DNA from 2 places in the Actinomadura sp. NPDC000929 genome. Region 2 is predicted to be linked to the other one. Evidence: riboswitches for the same ligand, from Rfam matches in the RefSeq annotation. Region 2 holds a riboswitch; the other holds the start of a gene.
What was found. Region 2 has a riboswitch for glycine ahead of gcvT (glycine cleavage system aminomethyltransferase GcvT). Riboswitches for the same ligand answer to the same signal wherever they lie in the genome.
Positions count from the first base shown of each region.

Region 1: it holds a riboswitch for glycine, as region 2 does, so the genes downstream of both, gcvP (aminomethyl-transferring glycine dehydrogenase) here and gcvT (glycine cleavage system aminomethyltransferase GcvT) in region 2, are expected to answer to the same signal.

Region 1 is NZ_JBEUPA010000178.1:557-13,702, forward strand. It holds gene ABWI04_RS37200 ((Fe-S)-binding protein) at 1-724, opposite strand, end outside; gene ABWI04_RS37205 (DUF5999 family protein) at 1,005-1,208, shown strand; gene ABWI04_RS37210 (alpha/beta hydrolase family protein) at 1,306-1,923, opposite strand; gene ABWI04_RS37215 (PPOX class F420-dependent oxidoreductase) at 1,975-2,400, shown strand; gene ABWI04_RS37220 (tetratricopeptide repeat protein) at 2,397-3,506, opposite strand; gene gcvP (aminomethyl-transferring glycine dehydrogenase) at 4,027-6,897, opposite strand; glycine riboswitch at 6,957-7,067, opposite strand; glycine riboswitch at 7,068-7,162, opposite strand; gene ABWI04_RS37230 (lysylphosphatidylglycerol synthase transmembrane domain-containing protein) at 7,434-9,905, shown strand; gene ABWI04_RS37235 (MerR family transcriptional regulator) at 9,910-10,515, opposite strand; gene ABWI04_RS37240 (bifunctional nuclease family protein) at 10,835-11,305, opposite strand; gene ftsR (transcriptional regulator FtsR) at 11,448-12,179, opposite strand; gene ABWI04_RS37250 (double zinc ribbon and FHA domain-containing protein) at 12,219-12,749, opposite strand; gene ABWI04_RS37255 (DUF881 domain-containing protein) at 13,059-13,146, opposite strand, start outside.
Region 2 is NZ_JBEUPA010000164.1:2,287-17,415, reverse strand. It holds gene ABWI04_RS36165 (cation:dicarboxylate symporter family transporter) at 1-1,266, opposite strand, end outside; gene ABWI04_RS36160 (sensor histidine kinase) at 1,560-3,248, shown strand; gene ABWI04_RS36155 (response regulator) at 3,245-3,916, shown strand; gene ABWI04_RS36150 (hypothetical protein) at 3,965-4,126, shown strand; gene ABWI04_RS36145 (thiolase family protein) at 4,522-5,685, shown strand; gene ABWI04_RS36140 (winged helix-turn-helix transcriptional regulator) at 5,725-6,168, shown strand; gene ABWI04_RS36135 (MerR family transcriptional regulator) at 6,340-6,717, opposite strand; gene ABWI04_RS36130 (SDR family NAD(P)-dependent oxidoreductase) at 6,761-7,510, opposite strand; gene ABWI04_RS36125 (TetR/AcrR family transcriptional regulator) at 7,546-8,121, opposite strand; gene ABWI04_RS36120 (nuclear transport factor 2 family protein) at 8,211-8,672, shown strand; gene ABWI04_RS36115 (L-serine ammonia-lyase) at 8,683-10,056, opposite strand; gene glyA (serine hydroxymethyltransferase) at 10,127-11,383, opposite strand; gene gcvH (glycine cleavage system protein GcvH) at 11,380-11,769, opposite strand; gene gcvT (glycine cleavage system aminomethyltransferase GcvT) at 11,825-12,919, opposite strand; glycine riboswitch at 12,993-13,081, opposite strand; glycine riboswitch at 13,086-13,181, opposite strand; gene ABWI04_RS36095 (hypothetical protein) at 13,498-13,839, opposite strand; gene ABWI04_RS36090 (M50 family metallopeptidase) at 14,077-15,129, shown strand, end outside.

The DNA of each region.
Region 1 (13,146 bases), on a different contig from region 2:
CCGGCCCCGTCTCCGCGAGGATCTCCGCCAGGTGCATCGTCCGGACGCCGCCGCGCAGCCGCGACAGCGCGCCGCCGATGTGGGCCAGGCACGAGTCGTCGACCGCGCAGACCACGTCCGCCCCGGTGGCGCGGACGTGCCGGACCTTGTCGGCCACCATCGCGACCGACACGTCCGCGTTCTTCATCGCGAACGCGCCGCCGAACCCGCAGCACTCCCCCGCGGACGGCAGCTCCACGAGATCCAGGCCCCGCACCGCACGCAGCAGCCGCACCGGCCGGTCGCCGACGCCGAGAGTGCGCAGGGACCGGCAGGACGGGTGATAGGTGACCCGGTGCGGGAAGTACGCGCCCACGTCGGTGATCCCGAGGACGTCGACGAGGAACTCCGTCAGCTCGTAGACGGCGAGGCCCTCGGCGGCGCGGGCCAGGCCGGGGTCGCGGGCCGTACGGGCGATCTTCGGGTAGTCGGCGCGGACGGTCGCGGCGCACGACGCCGACGGCGCCACCACGACCTCGCAGCCCTCGAACGCGGCCGCGTGGGAGCGGGCAAGCCCGGCGGCCTCGCGGTGGTAGCCGGCCGTCCAGTGGAACTGGCCGCAGCACGTCTGCCCCGGCGGGAACGCCACCTCGTGCCCGAGCCGCTCCAGCAGCACGGTCACGGCCTTCGCGGTGCCGGGGAACAGCACGTCCTCGAAGCACGCGACGGACAGCGCGACCCGCACCGGCCTCACTCCCCCCGCCCCCGCAGAGCCCGTTCCCCCGCCGAACATCGTAGGGGTTTCAGCCTCCGGCGGCGTGTCGTTCTTCGTCCGTTATCGCGCGGGAGGCACGCTACTGCGTGGCGCCCCGGGAGTGGGAGGGATCACACCCGACCGGTACTCCGGAACCAATGGACAACCGTCCCAACGGGCTATGGCCGGTGGGGGCGAACCACTCCACACTTGGGTGCGTCAGAACAGGAAAGCACCACGACCCACCAGTAGTTGAGACCGGAGGCACGCCATGTGCCCGCACCAGCCGCCTTGTCCCTCCCACAACGCACCCGACCGCGACGCCGCCCGCACGCTGGCCTCGCACCCCGAACAGGGGTGGAGCCTGCTGTGCAACGGGGTCGTGCTGTTCGAGGACACCGGTGAGCTGCTGCCCGACGGGGGAGTCATCGCGCCGCACCGGCCGACGGACGCGCAGGCCACGTCCGCCGCTTGAGCGGTCTCCACGGGGGACTAGTTCAAACGGGTGATCATCCTCGGGGGCACGCCCGCCCACGACCGGTCTCTGGGCCCGCCCCGGGCCCGGAGCGACTCTACCGCCGGCCCGTCCGCACCGGACGGGCCGCCCACCGCTTCAGCCACGGCTCCACGGCACGACCGACGGCCGCGGGGTCCTTGCCGAGGTCGTGCCGCTCGCCCGGCAGGACCGCGACCTGCGCCGCGTCCGCCGGGTCGGGGACGCCGAACGGGTCGCGGTCGCCGTTGACGACGACGACCTCGACCCCCGCCGACCGCAACTCCTCCACCCGGGTCTTCTCCGGCCTGCCCGGCGGGTGCAGGGGGAACGCCAGCGCCACCACGCCGGCCGCCCCGGCGGCCTCCGCCGTCCGGCACGCGACCCTCGCCCCGTTGCTGCGGCCGCCCTGAACCAGCGTGACGTCCCCGAACCGCTTCCGCAGCGCCGCGACGATCTCCAGCCACGCCTCGTCCTGCTTGGCCGCCGGCCCCGGCGCCCGCCGCCCGGCGAGCCGGAACGGCTGGACCACCCGCGCGACGGCGCCGCCGAGCCCCAGCGCCTCCGCCCGCACCGCCAGCAGGTCGGCCGCCTCCACTCCCCCGTTCGACCCGTGCGTCAGCACCAGCAGGAACGCCGGGTCGTCCACCTCGTCGAGCACCACCTCGGCGGGCCCGTGCGCCGTCGCGACCTTCATGTGACTCACCGTAGCGGCAGCCGCGAACGGCCGGTGCGGCAGACTGGACCCATGGAGACGATGACCGACAGCGAATGGCGCGCGTTCGTCATGGAGGGCACCCGCACCGGCAAGGCCGCCGTCACCCGCAAGGACGGCACGCCGCACGTGACGCCGATCTGGTTCGTCCTCGACGGCGACGACCTGCTGTTCAACACGGGGCACCAGAGCGTGAAGGGCCGCGTCCTCGCCCGCGACCCGCGCCTGTCCATCTGCGTCGACGACCAGGCGCCACCGTACTCGTACGTGCTGATCCAGGCCGAGGCGTCCCTCGTCGAGGACCTCGACGAGATGCTCCGCTGGGCGACCGTCATCGGCGGCCGCTACATGGGCGCCGACCGGGCCGAGGAGTTCGGGCGGCGCAACGCCGTCCCCACCGAGTACCTCGTCCGCGCCCGCATCACCAAGGTGATCGCCCAGCGCGCCATCGCCGGCTAGCCGTCGGTCCAGTCCGGGGCGGCCGTGCCGGTCGCCAGGCGGAACCGCTCGGCGAAACTCTCGTGCAGCAGCGGGCCCCACGCGTAGCCGCCCGGCACCCGCACCGCCCTGCCGAGGGTCTCGCGGGCGTCGCCGGCCCGTCGTTCGGCGTACCGGACGGCGAGCAGCGCGTACATGTGGTCGAGGGCGCCGAACGCCTCGCCGGCGAGGGCGGGGAGCGTGCCGTCCGACACGGCGCGCTCGACGACCGGCTCCCACCACAGGTCGCCGTCGTCGTCGGCGTCGCCGAAGTCGCGGCGCAGCCGCGCCCGCACCTGCCCCGCGGTGCCGGGCTCGGCGAGGCCCCGCCGCCACACCTCGCCCGCCTCGGCGCCCCGCCCCCGCAGCGGCAGGGTCCGCGCCAGCAGCTCGGTGGCCAGCGGCCCGACCTCCGGGTCGGCCGGCTCGTCCCCCAGCGCCGCGCCGAACGCGCCGATCGCCTGGTCGAGGTAGGAGATGCCGAGCGCCACGGCGAGCCGCCCGTACGCGTAGGGGTCGGCGCCCCGGTCGATCAGCTTGAGCCCGGCGGTCAGGACCCGCTGGGCCCGCGCGGGCTCGTCGCGCTCCAGCAGCCGCTGGGCCAGGTCGTGCGCGGCGGGCGGCCCGTACTCGGCGTCCCCGGTCGCGATCACCGCCTCCCAGTGGTCGCGGGCCGCGTCGAAGTCGCCGGCGTCGTCGGCGATCCGGGCGAGGGCCAGATGGGCGGGCGGCAGGTAGGCGGGGTTGCCGAAGTCGACCACGACCCGCCAGGCGGGCGCCGCCCGCTCGTGCTCGCCCGCCCGCTCGTGGGTGAGCGCCAGGTGGTAGGCGGCGCGCGGCCCGTACTCGGGATCGGCGGTGGCGATCGCCGTCCGGTCGGCCTCCCGGGCGCGCTCGACGTGCCCGGCGTCGTCCAGGACGACCGCCAGCCCCAGCGCCGCCCGCGCCCGGAAGGGGGTGTCGCCCAGCGCGAGCACCTTCTCGAACAGCAGCGCGGCCCTCTCGGCCTCACCGCTCTCGGCGAGGCCGCGGGCCTCCTCGCACAGTCGCGCAGGGTCGTCGGATACCGCGTCCGGAGACTCGATCATCGCTCTTCTGCCCTCTGGGGGTCGGGGTCCGCAAAGAGCGTAGCGATCCGCGCCGCCCCCGTCCCGCGACGACACCCCAAAACCCAAGCAAGATCACAAATCCATCGCCCGCTCCGTCACGGCGACCTCCCACACGCAGCGAGCCGCAAGATCAGCCGAAGCAATCCCGGCGATTCGCCCGAGGCCCAGGTCCAAGCGAGCAGGGCCATCGCAAACCACCCCGCCGACCCCAGCCACCGTCGCAACCCCGCAACGACCTCAATGACCGCGATCGCGTCCGAAGGCAGGTTCAAGCGAAGCGAGAACCTGATCGCGCAGCGAGCCGCAAGGCGAGCCGGAGCGATGCCAGCGATCGCACGCAGTGCTCGACGATGGAGGGCCGTCAAGGCCCGAAGGAGGAGAGCACTGCAATAAACACAGCAGCGAGCCGCAAGGCGAGCCGGAGCGATGCCAGCGATCGCACGTGGCTTTCCAGGCTGAGGCGCCCCTAGGCGCCTCAGCCTGGAAACCACAATCCAATTCAGTCCTCGAACGCTTCCGGAGGCGGGCAGGAGCAGACGAGGTTGCGGTCGCCGTAGGCCTGGTCGATGCGGCGGACGGGCGGCCAGTACTTGTTCTCCCGCAGGGACGGGAGGGGGTAGGCGGCCTCCTCGCGCGTGTAGGCGTGCTTCCAGTCGTCGGAAACGAGGCAGGCGGCGGTGTGGGGGGCGTTCTTGAGGGGGTTGTCCTCGGCGTCGTAGCCGCCGTCGGCGACGCGCTGGATCTCCCGGCGGATCTCGATCATGGCGTCGCAGAACCGGTCGAGCTCGGCGAGGTCCTCGGACTCGGTGGGCTCGATCATCAGGGTGCCGGCGACGGGGAACGACAGGGTCGGGGCGTGGAAGCCGTAGTCGATGAGGCGCTTGGCGACGTCCTCGGCGGTGATCCCCGTCTCCTTGGTGATCTTGCGGAGGTCGGCGATGCACTCGTGCGCGACGAGGCCGTCGCGGCCGGTGTAGAGGATCGGGTAGTGCGGGGCGAGGCGGGCGGCGAGGTAGTTGGCGCCGATGATCGCGCCCTCGGTGGCGGCGCGCAGCCCGTCCGGGCCCATCATCGCGATGTAGGCCCAGGAGATCGGCAGGATGCCGGCCGATCCCCACGGGGCGGCCGAGATGGGGCCGACGCCGGTGCCGGGGCCGGCCTCCTCGCGCATCGGGTGGTTGGGCAGGAACGGGGCCAGGTGCTCGCGGACGCCGATCGGGCCGACGCCGGGGCCGCCGCCGCCGTGCGGGATGCAGAACGTCTTGTGCAGGTTGAGGTGGGAGACGTCCGAGCCGAACTCGCCGGGGCGGGCGAGGCCGACGAGCGCGTTGAGGTTGGCGCCGTCGACGTAGACCTGGCCGCCGGCCTCGTGCACGGCCGCGCACACCTCGGTGATCGTCTCCTCGAAGACGCCGTGCGTGGACGGGTAGGTCACCATGATCGCCGCGAGGCGCTCGCCGTGCTCGCCGAGCTTGGCGCGCAGGTCGTCGAGGTCGATGTTGCCGCCCTCGTCGCACGTGACGACGACGACCCGCATCCCGGCCATGACGGCGCTGGCGGCGTTGGTGCCGTGCGCCGAGGAGGGGATCAGGCAGACGTCGCGGTGCTCCTCGCCGCGGGACGCGTGGTAGCCGCGGATGGCGAGCAGGCCGGCCAGCTCGCCCTGGGAGCCGGCGTTCGGCTGGACGGAGACCTTCGCGTACCCGGTGATCTCGGCGAGGAAGCCCTCCAGCTCGCCGATCAGCTCGACGTAGCCGGCGGCCTGGTCGAGCGGCGCGAACGGGTGGATCGCGGCGAACTCCGGCCAGGTGATCGGCTCCATCTCGGCGGTGGCGTTGAGCTTCATCGTGCAGGAGCCGAGCGGGATCATGGAGCGGTCGAGCGCGATGTCCTTGTCCTGGAGCCTGCGCAGGTAGCGCAGCATCGCGGTCTCGGAGCGGTGCGTGTGGAAGACGGGGTGGGTCAGGTAGGGGCTCTCGCGGCGCAGGGCGTCCGGGAACGCCTCGGGGACCTCGCCCACCTCGGTCGCGCCGAACGCCTCGAGCACGGCCGTCACGTGCGCGGGCAGCGTCGTCTCGTCGCAGGCGGCCGCGACCCGGTCGGGGCCGTCCGGGCGCAGGTTGATTCCGCGCTCGCGGGCGGCCGCGACGACCTCGGCGGCGCGGCCCGGCACGCGGGCCAGGACCGTGTCGAAGAACGAGTCGTGGACGACCTCGACGCCGCCGGCGCGCAGCCCCGCGGCGATCTCGGCGGCCCGGCGGTGCGTCCGCTGCGCGATCGCGGCCAGCCCCTCGGGGCCGTGGTACACGGCGTACATGCTCGCCATCACGGCGAGCAGGACCTGGGCGGTGCAGATGTTGCTGGTGGCCTTCTCGCGGCGGATGTGCTGCTCGCGGGTCTGGAGGGCCAGCCGGTAGGCGGTGGCGCCGTCCGCGTCGACGGACACGCCCACGAGCCGGCCGGGGAGCTGGCGCTGGATGCCCTCGCCGACCGCCATGTAGCCGGCGTGCGGTCCGCCGAACCCGTAGGGGACGCCGAACCGCTGCGCGGAGCCCACCGCGATGTCGGCGCCGGACTCGCCGGGCGGGCGCAGCAGGGTCAGCGCCAGCAGGTCGGCGGCCACGACGGCCTTGGCGCCGCGCTCGTGGGCCTGCGCGATGACGGGCTCCAGGTCGCGGACGGCGCCGGACGCGCCCGGGTACTGCAGCAGCACGCCGAAGAAGTCGCCGTCGGGCAGGCCGCGGGACAGGTCGGCGATGACGATCTCGATGCCGAGCGGGATCGCGCGGGTCCGGACGACCTCGATCGTCTGCGGGAGCGTGTCGATGTCGACGAGGAACGCCCCGGGCTCCTTGCGCCGGGAGACGCGGTGCGCGAGGGCCATGGCCTCGGCGGCGGCGGTGCCCTCGTCCAGCATGGAGGCGTTCGCGACGGGCAGCCCGGTCAGGTCGCCCACCATCGTCTGGAAGTTCAGCAGGGCTTCGAGCCGCCCCTGGGAGATCTCCGGCTGGTAGGGGGTGTAGGCGGTGTACCAGCCCGGGTTCTCCAGCACGTTCCGCATGATCACGCCGGGCGTGGTCGTCCCGTGGTAGCCGAGCCCGATCATGGACGTCAGGACGGTGTTGCGGGACGCGAGCTCGCGGAGCCGGTCCAGCGCGGCGGTCTCGCTCAGCGCGGGCGGCAGGTCCAGCGGACGGGACGTGCGGATCGCGGCGGGGACCGCGTGGTCGATCAGCGCCTCGGCGCCGGAGTAGCCGATGGCGGCCAGCATCCTCGCCTGGTCGTCCGGCGAGGGGCCGACATGCCGGTCGGCGAACGCCGACCGGGGATGCTGCGGCGCGGCCACAGGGGCGAAGAACTGGGCGGTCATGGAGGGCCTCCTGGCTGCTGCGGTCGCTCAGGTGCGCCGCCGGCGCGGGCCGGCGGCCGTTCTCCCCCTCTGTCATGGCACCTGAGAGCTTCACCCGCGCGGCGGGGTTTCCCCTTCGGTGAGCCGCCCTTCCCCGCGCGCGGGGACCGACGCCTGCTTTCCAGAGGTGCCTCGCCCGTGCGGTCCTTTTGCCTGAGAGGTTCCGGGGAGGTTGCCCCTTCGGCGCCCCACGCTGGCGGCGTGGGGTCTCTCCCGCACAGGGTTGACGGCATGTCCTAGGTCGAACCCTACCCAAAGGCGCGTCCGCGACGTCGTTCCGGCCCGCCGGAAGGGGCCGCGCCCCGCGGCGCGGGCGGTCTACCGGCGAGTACCATGTGCTGACTCACCTGGGGCGCGACGGCCCCGGGCCGCACGGGGGCGGGGAGACGAGGCTGCGGGATGGACGCGCGTCCCGGCGGCGGCCCCGCGACTCGACGGCGCGCCGCCGGGTCTGGGACGCTGATCACGATGGCGGATGGTCAGGGCGGCGGTACGGCGTGACACAGACCCACGACGGAGCGGTGCGCCCGGCGCAGGGCGCGGCCGGCGCGCCCGTCGACGAGCCCGCCCAGCCGTACCGGATCCGCCGGCCCTCCGACGCCATCCGGTTCGCGGCGTCCGTGGTGGGGCTGGCGGCGGTGATGCTGCTGGTGTCGATCGCGCAGCAGACCACCCACGGCCTGCAGACCGACATCGCGCAGGGCACCGCGCACGCGCCGCGGCTGCTGCTGACGCTGGCGACGCTGGTGTCCAGCTTCGGGGTGCTGGCCGTGCCGATCGCGTTCGCGATCGAGCGGCTCTTCCACAAGGACGGCGTCCGCGTGGCGATCGCGCTGCTGGCCGCGATGATCGCGTTCGGGATCACGGTGGGCCTGGACGACCTGGTGGTGCGGGCCGCGCCGGGCGGCGTGCTCGACTCGCTGATCTGGGGCGGCACGGAGACCGCGCCGGTGCACACCGACATCGCCCCGGTCATCGCCTTCGTGAGCGCGGTCGGGATGGCGGGCCGCGCCCGCTGGCAGGCCGCGACCTGGACCATGATCGGACTGGCGGCGCTGACGGGGCTGACGGCGTCCTACGCCTCCGTCGCCGCGCTGGCGGCCACCTACCTGCTCGGCCGCGCCATCGGCCACGGCACCCTCTACGCCGTCGGGACGCCGAATCCCCGCCCGTCCGGGACGGCCGTGGTGGCCGCGCTCGAACGGCTCGGGCTGCACCCGCGGCGGGCGGCGCGCCTGGACGGCACGCACGACGCCGACGAGACCCGCCGCTACGGCGTCGCCCTCGCCCCCTCCCCGCAGGGCGGGTACGGCGCCCGGCTCCCGGCGGGCCGGGGGCGGCACGGCGACTGGGACGTGGAGGTCCGCGTCCTGGACCGCGACCAGCAGACCGCCGGGCTGCTCTACCGCGTCTGGCGGCTGCTGCGGCTGCGCGGCGCCACGACGGGGCGGACGCTGCGGTCGCTGCGCCGGTCCCTGGAGCTGGAGTCGCTGGCGGCGTACGCGGTGGACGCCGCGGGCGCCCGGACGCCCCGGCTCGTCGGCACGTGCGAGGTCGGCACCGAGGCGGCGCTGCTGGCCTACGAGCACGTCCCGGGGCGGCGGCTCGGGGACGTCCCCGACGCGGAGATCACCGACGAGCTGCTGGCGGACGTGTGGCGGCAGTTCCGGGCGCTGCAGGCGGGGCGGCTCGCGCACCGGCGGCTGGAGGGCGAGGCGGTCCTGGTCGGCGACGACGGGCTGGCCTACCTGACCGACCTGCGGTTCGGGGAGACGGCGGCCGGCGACCTGGCGCTGCGCCTGGACCTCGCGCAGCTGCTCACGACGCTGGCGCTGCGCGCGGGGCCGGAGCGGGCGGTGGGGACGGCGGCGCCGGTGCTGGGCGAGGAGGCCCTCGGCGGGGCGGTGCCGCTGCTGCAGCGGGTGGCGCTGTCGCGGGCGACCCGCACCGCGCTGCGGCACCACAAGGACCTGCTGACCCGCATCCGGGAGCAGATCGTCCGGCTGAAGCCGGAGACGGAGGCGCCCCCGGCCAAGCTGGAGCGCTTCCGGCCGCGGACCATCGTCAGCATCGTGGCGCTGTCGGTCGCGGCGTACATCGTCATCCCCCAGGTGACGAGCCTGGACATCGGCCGCCTCGCGGCCACGGCGAGCTGGCACTGGGTGGCCGCGGCCCTCGGGGCGGCGGCGCTCACCTACGTCGCCGCAGCGTTCATGCTGATGGGGTTCGTCCCGGAGCGGCTGCCGCTGGGGCGGACGGTCCTGGTGCAGCTGGCGGCGTCGTTCGTGAAGCTGGTCGCGCCGGCGGCCGTGGGCGGCGTCGCCGTCAACACGCGCTACCTGCAGCGCTCGGGCGTCCGGCCCGCCCTCGCCGTCGCGAGCGTGGGCGCGTCCCAGCTCGTGGGGATGGTCACCCACATCCTGCTGCTGGTGCTGTTCGGGTTCCTGACCGGTTCGACGGCGAAGGCGACGCAGGACCTGGCCCCGTCCCGGACGATCGTGCTCGCGGTGCTCGGGCTGGGGCTGCTCGCGGGGCTCGCGCTGACGGTGCCGCGGGTGCGGCGGGTGGTCGCCTCGCGGCTGAGGGCCATGTTCTCGGGCGTGGTGCCGCGCCTGGTGGACGTGCTGCAGTCGCCGAAGAAGCTGTCCACCGGGATGGGCGGCACCCTGCTGCTGACGCTGGCGTTCACGCTGTGCCTGGACGCCTCGATCCGGGCGTTCGGCGGGTCGCTGCCGTGGACGACGGTGGTGCTGGTGTTCCTCACCGCGAACGCGGTGGGTTCGGCGGCGCCGACGCCGGGCGGGCTCGGCGCCGTCGAGGGCGCGCTCACGCTGGCGTTGACGATCTCGGGGCTGACGGCGGAGACGGCCACGTCGGCGGTGCTGCTCTACCGGCTCCTGACGCTGTGGCTGCCGGTCCTGCCGGGGTGGGGGGCGTTCGCCTTCCTGCAGCGCAAAGAGGCGCTCTGAGGGGTCAGCCGGTGCGGCGGGCGCGCCGCCGGTCGGCCAGTTCGTCGTGGTGGTGCCCGGCGGGGTCCTCGTCGCCGGTGGAGGCGCGTTCAGCGGGCAGTTCCGCGAGACTGCCCTCCACCTCCTGCCACACCCGTCCGAGCGCGATGCCGAACACGCCCTGGCCGCCCTGGAGGAGGTCGACGACCTCGTCGGGCGAGGTGCACTCGTAGACGCTGACACCGTCGCTCATCAGAGTGATCTGGGCGAGGTCCTGGACGCCGCGGTCGCGCAGGTGGGAGACGGCCGTGCGTATCTGCTGCAACGAGACGCCGGTGTCGAGGAGCCGCTTGACGACCTTCAGGACGAGGACGTCGCGGAAGCTGTACAACCGCTGGCTGCCGGACCCCTGGGCCGACCGCACGCTCGGCTCCACCAGCTTCGTGCGGGCCCAGTAGTCGAGCTGCCGGTAGGTGATGCCCGCCGCGGCGCACGCCGTCGGGCCGCGGTAACCGACGTCCTCCGGCGGCGCCGACACCTGGGTGTCGAAGAGCAGGCCCTGCTCTCCGGCACGGCGGGACGCCACGCGCCTGTCGGGGGTCGCCTTGCCCTCGCCGCTGCTCACCGCCACGCGGACCTCCGGCTTCTATCATCCCGTAGCGGTTCGTCAAGGGGGTTTGACGAATAACACCACGGGTGTTCCACCAGCACGGTAGGTGCCGGTCAGGGTGTGGTCAACGTTCACCGTCGGCGCGTCGCATGCCCGGATGAACCGGCTTCACGTGGGCAAACTGCGCACCTTCGTCACCCACGCAGTCCATACCCCGATGGTTCCCCCGCAAAAACCGCCAGGTCCGGCGCAATGGGCGACCATTCGCCCGATCGCATGATCTCGCACTCCAGAGTGACATACGGCACAGCGGCCGCTCGCCCCGGGGTGCCGGAGAGGCCTAACCGGCGCGGCCGAAGTCCTCAGGGGAGATCGTGTCGAGGAACTCGCGGAACTTCTCGACCTCGTCCTCCTGCTCGTCGGGGATGGCGACGCCGGCCTCCTCCAGGACGTCCTCGCTCGCGAAGATCGTGGCGCCCGTGCGCAGCGCGAGGGCGATGGAGTCGGACGGGCGCGCGCTCACCTCGACGCCGTTGGAGAAGACGAGGTCGGCGAAGAAGATCCCCTCGCGCAGCGCGGTGATGTTGACCGTGCGGAGCTGGACGCTCAGCGCGTCCAGCACGTCGCGGAACAGGTCGTGGGTGAGGGGCCGGGCGGGCAGCACCCCCTGCTGGGCGAAGGCGATCGCGGTCGCCTCCACCGCCCCGATCCAGATGGGCAGGTAGCGATCGCCCTCCGTCTCCTTCAACAGGACGATCGGCTGATTGGAGGGCATCTCGACCCGGACGCCGACGACCTCCATCTGCTTCACTGCGGCTCCCTGCTGGTTCTCGCTGTCTCGATCACCACGTGCAGCGGATCGATTCCTGACCGAACCATGTAGCCAACGTACACCCAGGCTCGGACAGCTCGCGGCGCGCGGGGTACGGCAAAATCCTCCACCGGCCGCGTGATCAGTGGTCGAGGCTCTCGCGCAGGCCCGCGCCCACCAGCGCGGCGTGCAGCCGGACCGACAGCGCGGCGATCTCGCGCGCGGTCTCGGCGGCCTCCTCGTGCGCGCCGCGGCTGCGGCGGCGCAGCTGCGGCGCGACCATCTGCTCGATCAGGCCGACCTGCCGGTCGGCGGCGGCCTTGACGGCGCGCAGGTGCCGGACCTCGAAGCCGAAGTCCTCGAGCGCGGCGGCCACGCGCGCGATGTTGAGCGCCTCGCCCTCGTAGTGCGCGCCGATCCGGCGGACGAGGCCGTACTCCTCCAGGCGGACGAGGAGGGCCTCGTCGATCCCGGCCCCGTCCAGGAGCTGGCGGCGGGTGAGCCGCACGGCGGGCTCCACCGCGGTCGTGTCGGCGGCCACGAGCGTGCGGGGGCGCCGCCGCTCAGGCTCGGCCGGGCCGGGGCGGCGCGCGCCGGGCGGCGGGACGCTCTCACCGCGGTCGCGCGCCTCCAGCTGCTGCCGGATGACGCGCAGCGGCAGGTAGTGGTCGCGCTGCGCGGTGAGGACGTAGCGCAGGCGCTCGACGTCGGCCTCGCCGAACTTGCGGTAGCCGGAGGGGCTGCGCTCCGGCTCGACGAGCCCCTCGGACTCCAGGAAGCGGATCTTGGAGATCGTGATGTCGGGGAACTCCGTCCTGAGCAGCCCGAGGACGTCCCCGATGGTCATCGGGGACCGGGCCGGCTCCGCGCTCAAGGGCCCTCCCATCGTTCGCCGCGACCTCGCCGCGTTCCGTCAGCCGTGGGCCGGGTTGGTGAGGAACACCAACCGGAACTTGCCGATCTGGACCTCGTCGCCGCCCGACAGCCCGGCCTGGTCGATCCGCTGCCGGTTGACGTAGGTGCCGTTGAGGCTGCCGGTGTCGCGGACGGAGAACACGCCGCCCTGCCGGGCGAACTCGGCGTGCCGGCGGGAGACGGTGACGTCGTCCAGGAAGATGTCGCTCTCGGGGTGCCGCCCGGCGGACGTGCGGTCCTTGTCGAGCAGGAAGCGGCTGCCGGCGTTGGGCCCGCGCTTGACGACGAGCAGCGCGGTGCCCGGGGGGAGCGCCTCCATCGCCATCTGGTCGGGCCCGGCCGGCTCCTCGGCGCCGGCGTCGGTGTCCAGCGCCTCGAATCCCCCGATGGAGATCGTGGACGTGGACTCGCCCGGCGACTCCCGGGGAGGCGGCGGCGCCGAACTCCTCAGCGGAGTGCCGCAGTTCGAGCAGAAGCGGGCATCATCCGGGTTGGCGTGACCGCACTGCGTGCAGTAGACGCTCGGCATCGATCGGCTCGGCCTCCTACCATCGGCGTGCCGCCCGCGGGCCGCCCGCCGTAGCGGGGACCGCCTGCGCCACGCGCATCCTTCACCCAACCCACGCCGGGGATCCGCCCCGGCAACGGTCCAGCTTCACCGCCCGCTCACGCGACGGTCGCCGCAACTTACGCGGCTATCACCCGAGGGGTCAACCGGAACGGTGAACCGGCTGCACCAAACTACATTCGACGATGATCGCAGGTCCATGCCGCCGCGCGGACCGCCGCGATCACGACGTCCCGGCACGGTGCCCGGTTTACCGTCCCCCCGTCCCCTCTAGGGAGACCGTACCGCGCCGACGGCCAGCTTCGCGCGCCGGGTGATCAGGACGCGGGCCCCGGCGCCCTCCAGCGTGCGGACGAGG
Region 2 (15,129 bases):
GTCCTCGCCGGACAGGACGCCGCGGGCCCGCTCGGCGTCGAACTCCTTCGTCCACGTGCCGATGACCACGGTGGCGACGGCGTTTCCCGCGAAGTTCGTCAGCGCGCGGGCCTCGGACATGAACCGGTCGATGCCGACGATGAACCCCACCCCGTCGACGAGCGCGGGCTTGTGCGACTGGAGGCCGCCCGCGAGGGTGGCGAGCCCGGCGCCGGTGACGCCCGCCGCGCCCTTCGACGCGACGATCATGAAGAGCAGCAGCGGGATCTGCGCGCCGACCGACATCGGCTGGTCCTGCGCGGACGCGATGAACAGCGTCGCCATCGTCAGGTAGATCGCGGTGCCGTCCAGGTTGAAGGAGTACCCGGTCGGCACGGTGATGCCGACGACCGGGCGGCTCACCCCGAGGTGCTCCATCTTCGCGATCAGCCGGGGCAGCGCCGACTCCGACGAGGACGTCGACAGGATCAGCAGGAACTCGCGGGCGAGGTAGCGCAGCAGGGCGAACACGCTGATCCGGCTGACCGCCCACAGCACCGCGCCGAGCACCGCGAACACGAACACCGCGCACGTCGCGTAGAAGCCCAGCATGATCACGGCGAGGCTCTTCAGCGCGTCCCAGCCGCTCGACCCGACCACCGCCGCGATCGCGCCGAACGCCCCCACCGGCGCCGCCCACATGATCATCCAGAGGATCCGGAACACCAGCCGCTGCAGGTGCTCGACGCCCCGCAGGATCGGCGCGCCCGCCGGGCCGAGCCCCTGGAGCGCGAACCCGGTGAGCAGCGCGACGAGCAGCGCCTGCAGCACCTGCCCCTCCGTCAGCGCCGACACCAGCGTGTCCGGGATGATCCCGAGCAGGAAGTCGGTGGTGCCCTCGCCGCCCTCGGCCTGCGACTTCGCCTCGGCGACGGACGACGGGTCCAGGTGCAGCCCGGAGCCCGGGTGCAGCAGGTTCCCCACCACCAGCCCGATGGCCAGGGCCAGCGTCGACATCACCAGGAAGTAGGCGATGGTGACCAGGCCGATCCGGCCGACCTCGGCCGCCTTCGCGACCGAGCCGATGCCGAGGACGATGGTGCAGAAGATGATCGGCGAGATCATCATCTTGATCAGGTTGACGAAGGCGGTGCCGATCGGCTTCAGTTCCTGCGCGAAGTCCGGCGCGGCCAGGCCGACCACGGCCCCCGCCACCACGGCGGCGACGACGGCGAGGTACAGGTAGTGGACGCGGTCGCGCGCAGGCTGGGAGGCGGACGGGGCCACGGGGGACCTCCTCGGCTCAGGACCCCGGCATCGGTGCGAGGGGCGGCGCCCGCCCGGTCCGGTCGGATCCGCGGGCGGGCCGCCGCCCCGCGGCGGCGCCCATCCTCCGGCCGGAGCCGGAGCATGCACACCGTGGGCGCCGCTCTGGAGGTGAGCTCGCAGGTCGGGCGGGGGCTGGGGGTCTGTCCCCACGTGACTATGCGCGGTTCTGTGACCGGGGTCACCCTTGTGTACATTTCGTTCACGGCAAGGTGCGACGGGGTGGCGGCGAGATGCGAGGGGGAGGGGCGGGAGTGCGTCCTCGATGGGCGGCGCCGGGCCGCTGGAGCCTGGCCCGGCAGCTGCTCGTGCTCCAGGCGGCGATCGTCGGGCTCCTCGTGGCGGCCGGCGCGGCGCTGGCCTTCCTCGACTCCGGCCGGGCCGTGGACGACAGCGCCGCCCAGACCGTCTCGGCGGTCGCGGCGAGCATCGCCGACGCCCCGACCGTCCGGGCCGCGCTGGCCGACCCGGCTCCGACCCGCCTCCTGCAGCCCTACGCCGAACGCGTCCGGCACGACACCGGCGTCGACTTCATCACGATCATGAGCCCGGCCGGGATCCGCTACACGCACCCGAACCCCGCGCGCATCGGCGGGACGTTCGTCGGCAACACCGCCCCCGCGCTCGCCGGACGGACGTTCACCGAGACCTACACCGGCACGCTCGGGCCGTCCGTGCGCACCGTCGCGCCCGTCTTCGGCGAGGACCGCCGCGTGGTGGCCCTGGTCGCGGTCGGCATCACGGTCAAGGCGATCTCGGCGGAGCTCCGCCAGCGCCTGCTGGCCCTCGGCGCCGTCGCCGGGGCCGTCCTCGCCGTCGGGATGGCCGGCAGCTACCTCGTCTCCGCCCGCCTGCGCCGACAGACCCGCGGCGTCGCCCCCGACGAGCTGCGCGGCATGTTCGAGTACTACGAGGCGATCCTGCACGCCGTCCGCGAAGGGCTCCTCATCCTCGACCGCAGCGGCCGCGTCGTTCTCTGCAACGACGCCGCGAGACACCTCCTCGACCTGGACGCCCCCCACGGCCCCTTCCCGTCCGCCGCGATCCCCGGGCGGGCGCGGGGGGAGCCGCAGGGGCGGGACGTCGCGGAGCTGGGGTTGCCGGAGGAGCTGGTGGCGACGCTGGTGTCCGCGGAGCCTCGGTCGGACGAGATCCATGTGGGGGACACGCGGGTGCTCGTGGTGAACACCTCGCCCGTCCGGTCGGGGGACCGGGTGATGGGCAACGTCGTCACCCTGCGGGACCACACCGAGCTGCAGGCGCTGACGGGCGAGCTGGACACGGTGCGCGGGTTTGCCGAGTCGCTGCGCTCGCAGGCGCACGAGGCCGCGAACCGCCTGCACACGGTGGTGTCGCTGGTGGAGCTGGGCCGTCCCGGGCAGGCCGTGGAGTTCGCGACCGCCGAGCTGGCGAGCGCGCAGCGGCTCACCGACCGGGTCGTCGGCTCGGTCGGCGAGCCGGTGCTGGCCGCGCTGCTGCTCGGCAAGTCCGCCGAGGCGGGGGAGCGCGGCGTGGAGCTCGTGATCGGCGAGGACACCGTGATCGAGGGCGCGATCGAGCCGCGCGACCTGGTCACGATCCTCGGGAACCTCATCGACAACGCGGTCGACGCCGCCATCGAGGGCGCCGCCGCCCGGCCGCCGCGCGTCGGCGTCGGCGCCCGCGTGGAGGACGGGGCGCTCGTGCTGGAGGTGTCCGACAGCGGGCGGGGCGTGGACCCCGCCGCCGTGCCCGCGATGTTCCGGCGCGGCTGGACGACGAAGACGTCCGGCGGCGCGGTCGGGCACGGCCTCGGCCTCGCCCTGGTCGGCCAGGCCGTCCGCCGCAACGGCGGTGAGGTGCGGGTGGGCGCGGCCGGCCCCGGCCACGGCGCCGTGTTCACCGTCCGGCTGCCCCTGCCGAGGCGGGCCGCCGGGGCCCGGCGCGGGGGCGGCGAGCCGTGATCAGGGTGCTGGTGGTCGAGGACGACCCGGTGGCGGCGGAGGCGCACCGGACCTACGTCGAGCGGGTCGCCGGGTTCACGGTCGCCGGGGTCGTGCACTCGGGGGCGGACGCGCTCCGGTTCTGCGAGCGGACGCAGGTCGACGTCGTCCTGCTGGACTTCTACCTTCCGGACACGCACGGCCTCACCGTCTGCCGCGCGCTGCGCGCCGGGGGACGGGACGTGGACGTCATCGCCGTGACGTCCGCGCGGGACCTCGCGGTGATCCGCACCGCCGTGGCGGTCGGCATCGTCCAGTACCTGCTGAAACCGTTCACCTTCGCGTCGCTGCGCGACAAGCTCGTCCGGTACGCGCGGTTCCGGGAGCAGGCGGTCGGCTCGGGGGAGGTCAGCGGGCAGGCGGACGTGGACGGGATGCTCGCCACGCTCCGGACCCCCGACCACCACGCGCTGCCCAAGGGGATGAGCGGGGAGACGCTCCAGGCCGTGACCGGCGTGCTGGAGTCCGCGGCCGACGGCCTGTCCGCCGCCGCTGCCGCCGATCTCACCGGCGTCTCCCGGGTCACCGCGCGCCGCTATCTGGAGTATCTGGCGGAGAACGGGCTGGCCGACCGCCGCCCCCACTACGGCCAGGTCGGCCGTCCTGAGGTGCGCTTCTACCCCCGTTAGACGGGGTACCTATGGACCGACAGTTGGAACGACATCGGGGGAGTTGTCGTGAACGACAAGCCTGGCAAGCCCGGGAAGCCCACGGGCAAGGCGGAGTCCGAACCGGAGCGCGAGAAGCGGCCGCGCCGCGGCGAGGAGGCCACGGGCAAGGGGCCGAAGCGCAAACCGGGCGACGCCGCGCGCAAGATGCGGGAGATGTACAAGGGCTAGACGGTCGCGTCGGGCGGGGCGGTCCCGATGCTTGACGGCGGCTTGGGCTCCCATTTTGGGTCTATGTCGGCTTATGGGGCTAACGTCCAAAGGGAACGCGACGTCGAGGAGAACGAGGAGGCGTGCTTGTCCGACCGACGACACTCGGGCGGCTCCACCGAGGGGCTCTTCGACGCATGGAGGGTAGAGACGGACCACGGCACGGGCCCCTCCCGCTGAGCGGCCCGAAGACCCGGGGGCGGTAGCGATCGGCTTCGACAGCGATCGGTGACGGCCTCCGGGTCTTCGTCTGCCGAGTTGTGTTATCCAACTCACCGTCGGAGCCGATTGTGCTCTCCGGTCCGCCGAGCGGATACTGCCGAAGTGAGTTGGAAAACACAACGGAGGTGGGGTCCATGCGGGACGCGGTGATCGTGGAGGCGGTGCGCACGCCGCTGGGCAAGGGCAGGGCCGGCGGGTTCCTGCACGGCGACCACCCGGCCGACCTGCTCGCGCGGACGCTCGCGTCCCTCGTCGAGCGGGCGGGCATCGACCCGGGGACCGTGGACGACGTGATCGGCGGCGTGGTCACCCAGGCCGGCGACCAGGCGCTCAACATCACCCGCACGGCCGTCCTCGCCGCGGGGTTCCCCGAGAGCGTCCCCGCCATGACGGTCGACCGGCAGTGCGGCTCGTCCCAGCAGGCCCTGCACATCGCGGCGCAGGGCGTGCAGAGCGGCGCCTACGACATCGCCATCGCGTGCGGGGTCGAGTCGATGTCGCGGGTGCCGATGGGGTCGAGCGTCCTGCCGGGCAGCGACCCGTTCGGGACGCTGCTCCCCGAGCGCTACCCGGGCGGGCTCGTCGGCCAGGGCATCAGCGCCGAGCTGATCGCCGCGCGCTGGGACCTGTCGCGGGAGGAGCTCGACGCCTACGCCGCCGAGTCCCACCGCCGCGCCGCCGAGGCGTGGAAGAACGGCGAGTTCGACCGGGAGGTCGCCTGGACGGGGCAGCGGGACGAGACCGTCCGCCCGGCGACGTCGCCGGAGATCCTCGCCGGCCTGAGGCCCGCCTACCACGACGAGCGGATGGCCGAGCGGTTCCCCGAGATCGGCTGGAAGATCACCGCGGGCAACGCCTCCCCGGTCAACGACGGCGCCGCCGCCGTCCTGGTCATGGGCGCCGACGTCGCCGCGCGGCTCGGCCTGCGCCCGCGCGCCCGCTTCCACGCCTTCGCCGTGACCGGCGACGACCCGCTGCTGATGCTCACCGCGATCATCCCCGCGACCGCGAAGGTGCTGGAGCGCGGTGGCCTCACCCTGGACGACGTCGATCTGTTCGAGGTGAACGAGGCGTTCGCCCCGGTCGTCCTCGCGTGGGCGCGCGAGACCGGCGCCGACCTCGCGCGCGTCAACGTGCGCGGCGGCGCGATCGCGATCGGCCACCCGCTCGGCGCGAGCGGCGCCCGCCTCATGACGACCCTGCTGCACGCCCTGGAGGACCGCGGCGGCAGGTTCGGCCTCCAGACCATGTGCGAGGCGGGCGGACTGGCCAACGCCACCGTCGTGGAGCGGCTCTGACGGACGGTCCGGCCAGGTCCGGCGGCTAGGCTTCCCGGTATGCCGAAGGACGCCGATCCGCGCGAGTGCTCGATCGCCGACACGCTGGACCTGGTCGGCGAGCGCTGGAGCCTGCTGGCGATCCGGGAGCTGAGCTACGGGGTGCGGCGCTTCGACCAGATCGTCCGCAACACCGGCGCGTCCCGCGACATCCTCACCGCCCGCCTCCGCAAGCTGGAGGCGGGCGGCGTCATCCGCCGCGAGCGCTACAGCGACCACCCGGTGCGCCACGAGTACCGCCTGACGCCCGCGGGCGTGGAGCTGTGCGACGTCCTGCTCGTGCTGATGGCCTGGGGAGACCGGCACCTGCACCCGGACGACCCGCCCGTCCGGTGGCGGCACTCCTGCGGCGAGACCGTCAGCCCCCAGGTCGTGTGCCGCCACTGCGGCAACGAGGCCCGCCAGGGCGCCCATTCCCCCACCGGCCGGGGCGCCCGCCCCTGACCCACTCGCGACGGCGGCGCAGCCAGTCGCCGATGCGGCCCGCGAGGACGCCGACCGTCCCGTCCAATGGTGAAGGTGACCATCTTCGGGTTGAGAAGGTTGGTCAGCAGTCCGTTGAGATAGGCCCGCCGTCCCGAGACCCCGGCCGGTTCCGCCTCCACGTCCCCGCGGTCAGCGGGCCGATGCGGGGCGTCTCTCGGCCGCGCGGGTCAGGGCGGTGGCGAGGCGGTCGCGGGCCTCGGTCTGGGCGGTGATGCGCGCGTCGAGGACGGCGAGGCGGTCCAGGGCGATGCGGAGCCCCTTCTCCGACGGGGGCGAGGCCGCCACGTCGCCGTCCAGGCAGACCGAGAACGCGCGCACGTCGTCGAGGGTGAGGCCGACGGCGAGCAGCTCCCGGATGTTGCGGACCCGCACGGCCGCGCCCTCGTCGTAGATCCGGTATCCGTTGCCCGCCCGGCGGGACGCGATCAGGCCCGCCTCCTCGTAGTGCCGCAGCGCCCGCGGCGTCGTCCCGGTGATCCGCGCCAGCTCGCCGATCCGCACCGCCACCACCTCCTCCCCTCGTTCTACCAGGCGGTGGGCCCGCCGGCGCTCAGGCGACCACCGCGCCTCCGTCCACCGCGAGGACGGCGCCGGTGACGAACGAGGCGTCGGGCGAGGCCAGGCGCGTGATCGCCCACGCGACCTCCTCCGGCCGCCCGACGCGGCCGAGCGGGGTGTGCTCGATTTGCCACTGCCGGAGCGCCGCGAGGCGCTCGGCGGAGAGGCCCTGGTGCTCGCCCATCGGGGTGGCGATCGCTCCGGGCGCCACGGCGGCCACGCGGATGCCGCGCGGCGCGAGCTCCAGGGCCCAGCCGCGCGTGAGCGTCTCCAGCGCCGACTTCGTGGCGGCGTAGAACGCGTTGCCGGGCCAGCCCCGCTGCCCGACGGACGTGCTGACGTTGACGACGACCCCGCCGCCGTCGAGCGCGGGCAGCGCCGCCCGGGTCAGCAGGACGGGCGCCACCAGGTTCGTCGCGAGCTGCGGCGCGAGCGTCTCCGGGGCGAGGCTCTCCAGGGTCCCGCTCTGGACGATCGCCGCGTTGTTGACCAGCACGTCCAGCCGTCCGTGCGCGTCCGTCACCCTGCGCACGATCTCGGCGGCGGCGCCGTCGCCGGTGATGTCGGCGGCGAGCGGCTCGATGCCGGGATGCCCGTCCGCGGTCTCGGCCAGCGGGCCGGGCCGCCGTCCGACGGCCACCACGCGGGCGCCCTCGGCCGCGAACATGCGTGCCGTGGCGCGTCCGATCCCGGTTCCCGCGCCGGTGACCAGGACGACCCTGTTCTCCGAATTCGTCTCCATGCCCCGAGCCTGGAACCCTGCCGCCAACGGCAGGGTCAAGCCCGGCCGGCCCTTTCCAGGAGAAGGCGGGCGCCGGTTCGGGCGCGGGCGGCGGCGGTGGGGTCGCCCTGGATTCCGGCGACGACGATGGCGCCCTCGGCGAGCAGGTAGACGGGTTCGGCGGCGGACGCGTCGACAGGGGAGACCAGGGCCACGACCTGGTCGTGGAAGGCCCGCTTGTGGGCTCGCGCCGCGTCCGCGACCGCCGGGGAGGACGAGCCGAGCTCCCCGTGGGCGTTGACCCAGGCGCAGCCGCGGAAGCCCGGCTCGGCGAACCACGCGCCGAGCCAGTCGAACAGGGCGAGGACGCGCCGCCGGGGGTCGGGCTCCGCGTCCAGATGGGCGGCCAGGCTCGCGCGCCAGCGGCGGTCGCGGCGGTCCAGCATCGCGACGACGAGGGCCTCCTTCGTGGGAAAGAGCCGGTAGATGCGCTTGAGCGGCAGCCCGGACACGGTCCGCAGCTCGTCCATGCCCACCGCCTGGACGCCCTGCCGGTAGAAGAGGCGCTCGGCGACGTCCAGCAGGGCCTGGCGGTCCCGGTCCTGCTGCTCCTCGGTGATCGCGGCCGGCATGGGCGCTCCTGACTTGACGTTGAGAACGATCGTTCCCTACCTTAGCGGCAGATATGGAGAACGCTCGTTCTCAACCCGAGGAGGCCGCCGTGACCGAGGACCGTCCGCCCTGCCCGCCGTTCACCCTGGAGACCGCGAAGCAGAAGGTCCAGGCGGCCGAGGACGCGTGGAACACCCGCGACCCGCAGCGGGTGGCGCTCGCCTACACGCCCGACTCGGTCTGGCGGAACCGCGACCGGTTCGTCACCGGACGGGAGGAGATCATCGCCTTCCTGACCGCGAAGTGGGAGCGGGAGCTCGACTACGCGCTGCGCAAGAGCCTGTGGGGGTTCCGCGAGAACCGCATGGCCGTCCGGTTCCAGTACGAGTGGCACGACGCCGGCGGGCAGTGGTGGCGCAGCTACGGCAACGAACTGTGGGAGTTCGACGAGCGCGGCCTGATGCGGCGGCGGGAGGCGAGCATCAACGACGTCGCGATCGGCGAGGCCGACCGCCGCATCCGCGGCCCGCGCCCCGCCGACGAGCACGGCCTCGACATCCCGCTCCGGTAGCGGGCCGCGGTCAGCACTCGATGACGTTGACGGCGAGGCCGCCGCGCGAGGTCTCCTTGTACTTGTCGAGCATGTCGCGGCCCGTGTCGCGCATGGTCTTGATGGCCTTGTCGAGGGAGACGAAGTGGCGGCCGTCGCCGCGCAGGGAGATCCGGGCGGCGCTGATGGCCTTGACGGCGCCGACGGCGTTGCGCTCGATGCAGGGGACCTGGACCAGGCCGCCGACGGGATCGCAGGTCAGGCCGAGGTTGTGCTCGATGCCGATCTCGGCGGCGTTCTCCACCTGCTCGGGGGTGCCGCCGAGGACCTCCGTGAGCCCGGCGGCGGCCATCGAGCAGGCCGACCCGACCTCGCCCTGGCAGCCGACCTCGGCCCCGGAGATGGAGGCGTTCTGCTTGAACAGCACGCCGATCGCCCCGGCGGTCAGCAGGAACCGCACCACGCCCTCGTCGTCGTGGCCCGGGATGAACCGGTCGTAGTAGTGCAGGACGGCCGGGATGATGCCCGCGGCGCCGTTGGTCGGGGCCGTGACGATGCGCCCGCCCGCCGCGTTCTCCTCGTTGACCGCCAGCGCGAACAGGGTGATCCAGTCCATCGCGTGGAGCGGGTCGGACGCCTCCTCCGCGGACAGCTGGCGGTGCAGCTGGGGAGCGCGGCGGCGCACCTTGAGCCCGCCCGGCAGGAGGCCCTCCCGGGTGCAGCCGCGGGTCACGCAGGCCCGCATGACCTGCCAGAGTTCGAGCAGGCCGTCGTGGATCTCGGCGGCGTCGCGGCCGAACGCCTTCTCGTTCTCCAGCATCAGCGCCGAGATCGACAGGCCCGTCTCCCGGCACCGCTCCAGCAGCTCGGCGGCCGTGTCGAAGGGGTGCGGCAGGACGGTGTCGTCGGGCTTGATGCGGTCGGCGCCGGTGGCGCTCTCGTCCAGGATGAACCCGCCGCCGACGGAGTAGTACACCTTCGCGCGCAGCTCCCCGCCGGAGGCGTCCAGAGCCGTGAAGCGCATCCCGTTGGGGTGGCCGGGCAGCGACTCCTTGCGCTCGAAGACCAGGTGCTCGTTGACCACGAACGGGATCTCGTGGTCGCCGAACAGCCGCAGCGCCCCGCGCTCCCGGATCGCGGCGAGCCGCTCGTCCACCCGGTCGACGTCGACGAGCTCGGGCTTGTCGCCCTCAAGACCGAGGATGACGGCCTTGTCGGAGCCGTGGCCCTTGCCGGTGAGGCCGAGCGACCCGTAGAGGGTGACGGCGACGGACGCCGTCTTCTCCAGCAGCCCGTCGCGCTGGAGCCCCCGGGCGAACCGGTGCGCCGCGGCCATCGGGCCCCCCGTGTGGGAGGACGACGGACCGATGCCGATCTTGAACAGGTCGAAAACGCTGATGGCCATAGCTACCTCGTTGTGGCCGCGCCCCCTCCCCCTTGACGGGGGTCCCGCAGGGGGAGAGGGCGCCGGAACGTCACAGGTTCGGGTACAGGGGGTGCTCGTCCGCCAGCGCCTTCACCCGCGCGGCGAGCGCGTCCCGGTCGAAGGACGGCTGCAGCGCCAGCGCGATCACGTCCGCGACCTCGGCGAAGTCCTCGGCGGTGAAGCCGCGGGTCGCGAGGGCCGGGGTGCCGATCCGCAGACCGGACGTCACCATCGGCGGGCGCGGGTCGTTCGGCACCGCGTTGCGGTTGACCGTGATGCCGATGTCGTGCAGGCGGTCCTCGGCGTCGCGCCCGGTGAGCTCGGAGTCCACCAGGTCGACCAGCACGAGGTGGACGTCCGTCCCGCCGGTCAGCACCTTGACGCCGGCCTTGGCGCAGTCCTCGGCGAGCAGGCGCTCGGCGAGCAGCTTCGCGCCCTCCACCGTCGCCGCCTGCCGGGCCCGGAACTCCTCCGACGCGGCGATCTTCAGGGCGACGGCCTTGGCGGCGATCACGTGCTCCAGCGGGCCGCCCTGCATGCCGGGGAACACCGCGGAGTTGATCTTCTTGCCGTACTCCTCGCGGGCGAGGATCAGCCCGCCGCGGGGACCGCCGAGCGTCTTGTGCGTCGTCGTCGTCACGATGTCGGCGTGCGGGACGGGCGAGGGGTGCAGCCCCGCCGCCACCAGGCCCGCGAAGTGCGCCATGTCGACCATGAGCAGCGCCCCGACCGAGTCGGCGATCCGCCGGAACGCGGCGAAGTCGAGCCGCCGCGGGTACGCCGACCAGCCCGCCACGATCATCTTCGGACGGTGCTCGGCCGCGAGCGAGGCCACCTCGTCCATGTCGACCAGGCCGTCCTCGGCGCGGACGTGGTACGGCACCACGTTCAGCACCTTGCCGGAGTAGTTCAGCCGCATCCCGTGCGTGAGATGCCCGCCGTGCGCGAGGTCGAGGCCGAGGATCGTGTCACCGTGCTGGAGCAGCGCGAAGTAGACCGCCGTGTTCGCCTGCGCCCCGCTGTGCGGCTGGACGTTCGCGTGCTCGGCGCCGAACAGCGCCTTGGCCCGGTCGATCGCGAGCTGCTCGGTGACGTCGACGAACTCGCAGCCGCCGTAGTACCGGCGGCCCGGGTACCCCTCGGCGTACTTGTTCGTCAGGACCGACCCCTGAGCCTCCAGCACCGACACCGGCGCGAAGTTCTCCGACGCGATCATCTCCAGGGTGCCCTGCTGGCGGCGCAGCTCCGCGGCGACGGCCTCGGCGACCTCCGGATCGGCCGTCGCGAGGGAGTCGTTCAGACTCATGATTCCTCGATCAGCTTGTCGTAGGCGGCGGAGTCGAGCAGGTCGCCCGGCTCCTCCGAGATCCGCACCTTGAAGATCCAGCCCTCGCCGTACGGGTCGTCGTTGATGACCTTCGGCTCGTCCACCACCGCGCTGTTGATCGCGGTGATCTCGCCGCTGACGGGGGAGTAGACGTCGCTCACCGACTTGGTCGACTCCACCTCGCCGCACGGCTCGCCCGCCTCGACGGTGTCGCCCTCCGACGGCTGCAGCTCGATGTAGACGATCTCACCGAGGGCGTCGGCGGCGTGCGCGGTGATGCCGACCGTGACGATGCCGTCGTCGCCACCGAGGCCCGACACCCACTCGTGCTCCTCGCTGTAGCGGAGCTCCTCCGGAACGCTCACGATCACTTCTCTCTTTCCACTGTGGGGGCGCGCCCCACACCGCCGGACAACTTGTTCAGGAACGCTTGTAGAACGGTAGGGCCACCACGTCCACCGGCTCGTGCCGGCCGCGGACGTCCACGGCGAGGCCCGCCTCCTCGACGCCGCTGTCGAGGTACGCCATGGCGATCGGCGTGCCCAGTGTGGGCGACGGGGCGCCGCTCGTCACGATGCCGCACGGCGCGCCGCCGGACGTGACGACCTGGTACCCCTTGCGAGGCGCGCGACGCCCCCGCGCGACCAGTCCCACGAGCCTACGGCCCGGCGGGGTCTGCGCCTGCGCCGCCAGGGCGGCCTTGCCCACGAAATCGCCTGGCTTGTCCAGCTTCACCACCCGGCCGAGGCCCGCCTCGAACGGCGTCGTCTCGGCCGTCAGCTCGTTCCCGTACAGCGGCATCCCCGCCTCCAGGCGCAGCGTGTCGCGGGCCGAAAGCCCCGCCGGGACGACCCCCTCCACCGCGGCGAGCGCCCTCCACAGCCCGACCGCGTCGGACGCGTCCACGAACAGCTCGAACCCGTCCTCACCCGTGTACCCGGTGCGGGCTACCAGCGCGTCCACGCCCGCGACCCGCCCCGCCAGGATCGCGTAGTACTTCAGGTCCCCCAGCGGCGCGTCCGTGAACCCCTCGAGAATCCCCTGGGAACGCGGCCCCTGCAGGGCGATCAGCGCGTACGAGTCGGACCGGTCGTCCACCGCCGCCTCGAACCCCGCGGCCCGCTCGACCAGCGCCTCCCGGACGACGGCGGCGTTCGCCGCGTTCGCCACCACCATCCACGTCTCGTCCGCGAGCCGGTAGACGATCAGGTCGTCCAGGACGCCGCCGTCGTGCCCGCAGATCATCGTGTAGCGCGCCTTGCCCACCGGCATCGGCGACAGGTTGCCGACCAGCGCGAAGTCCAGCGCGGCCCCCGCGCCCGGACCCGACAGGAAGATCTCCCCCATGTGCGACAGGTCGAACAGCCCCGCCCCCGTGCGGACGGCCTGGTGCTCGGCGGTCTCGCTCGCGTAGCGCAGCGGCATGAGATGGCCGGCGAAGTCGACGAGGTTCGCGCCGAGGTCCTCATGGACGTCGTGCAGCGGCGTCTTCTTCGCGGTCGGATCGGCGGACATGGGCTCGGCTCCTTCGTCACGGGCGCGCGTGGTCCATCGTCCCACTCGCGCACCGGGCGTATCGGTGCCTCCCCCTCTGTCATCGGCGCCTGAGAGCTTCACCCGCCGCGCACGGCGGGCTTTCACCTTCGGCGGGGGACCGGAGTCCCCGCTTTCCAGAGGTCGCCTGGCCCGTGCGGTCCGTGGGCCTGAGAGGTTCCGGGGAGGATTTGCTCCTTCGGCGTCCCCCACCGGCTGCGAGGGACTCTCCCGCACGGGATCATCAGCTGTCGAAGAAGGCTAGCAGTGTTCATTGTGTTTTTTGAGGTCGGGGCCCTGGGGGCCCCGACCTCAAAAAACACGTGCGATCGCTGGCATCGCTCCGGCTCGCCTTGCGGCTCGCTGCGCGATCAGGTTCTCGCAAGCTCGAACCTGCCCTCGGACGCGATCGCGAGTGTTGGGGTCGTCGTCGGCTGAGGTGGCGGCTTAGGTCGTCTCGTTGGACGGTTGCTGCTGGTGCTTCCGTTTCGGTGTCCCTCTGTGCGGGTCGTCTCGACCGTTGCGCTTCTTGGTGATGGGAGCGCGGTGGGCGGTGGTCGTCAGCTTGGGGGTGGGGTGGCGGGGGGCGACATGGACTTCACGCAGGTCTGCAGGGCGGCCCTGATCTTCTTCAGCTCGTCGGGGGCGGGGGATCTCGTGGGGTTGGGGGTGGGCATCTGGACGCCCTGGGCGTGCATGCAGTCGTTGAAGGCCTTGACCGCCTTCGACTGGGCCGGGGGGAGGGGCGTCGCCTCGGCGCCCGTGCCGGGGGCGGAGGGGGCCTGCGTCCTGGCGGTCGGGGCTGCGGACGACGCGCCCGCCGTCGTGCCGCCGTCGTCGCTGCCGCCGCAGCCGGCCAGGGCCAGCGTCAGGGCCAGGACCGCTACATGACCGCGCTTCAAGGGGGAACCTCCGTGGCCGGGGTGGGCCGCCCATGATGGGCGGTCGGCCCTGCTCGCGGATACGCGCTCTCGTGCCAATGATGCGCGGCCGGGTTAGCACCGTGCATCAAAGTGGCCTCCGGCACGGACCGCTTCTTCGTTCGCCTCAACCGGATCGTGGGCCGTAACGTACTCTGAACTGGTTGTCGGAGATCACCCCCGGGTGCGCGGGGTGGACGGACCCGGAGGGCACGCCGCATGGTCTACTACCTGGCTGGAGCGTTGATCCTCTTCTTCGGCCTGCTGGTCTCCATCGCGCTGCACGAGCTCGGGCACTTCTCCTTCGCCAAGCTGTTCGGGGTGCGGACCACGCAGTTCATGGTCGGGTTCGGGCCCACCATGTGGTCGAGGCACAAGGGCGAGACGGAGTACGGGGTCAAGTGGATCCCGCTCGGCGGCTACATCCGCATGATCGGCATGCTGCCGCCGCGCAAGGGCGACGCGCCCGGGCAGGTGCGGCGGATCAGCACCGGGCCGTGGCAGGGGCTGATCGAGTCCGCGCGCGGGGCCTCGCTGGAGGAGGTCGGGCCCGGCGACGGGGACCGCGTGTTCTACGCCAAGAAGTGGTGGCAGAAGCTGCTCATCATGTTCGGCGGGCCCGCGATGAACCTGCTCCTGTCGGTGATGTTCTTCGCGATCCTGCTGATGGGCATCGGCGTCAACCAGCCGCAGCCGGTGATCAAGGAGGTCGCCGAGTGCATGGTGCCGGCCAGCGCCAAGGTCGCCGCGTGCCCGGCGGGCGCGACGCCGACGCCCGCGCGGCAGGTCGGGCTCCAGGCCGGCGACCGGATCGTCGCGTTCGACGGCAAGAAGATCGACGACTATCCGCAGCTGCAGCGGCTGATCCGCAAGGACGGCGGCAAGACCGTCCCGATGACCGTCCGGCGGGACGGCAGGGACGTGCGGCTGAACGTCCCGATCACCCGCAACCAGATGTACGACCTCAAGGACGAGGACAAGGTCGTCAACGTCGGGTTCCTCGGCATCACGCCGTCCAGCGGGATCGAGCGGCAGGGGCCGGGCGCGGTCGCGAGCACGATGGGCGACCTGACCGCGCGCACCGTCGGCGCCCTGGTGCGGATGCCGCAGAAGATGGTCGGCGTGTGGAACGCGGCCTTCGGCGGCGAGAAGCGCGACCCGAACGGGCCGATCGGCGTCGTCGGCGTCAGCAGGATCGGCGGCGAGGTCGCCGCGTCCGACGACTTCACCGGGACGCAGAAGGTCTCCTTCTTCGTGATGCTGCTCGGCTCG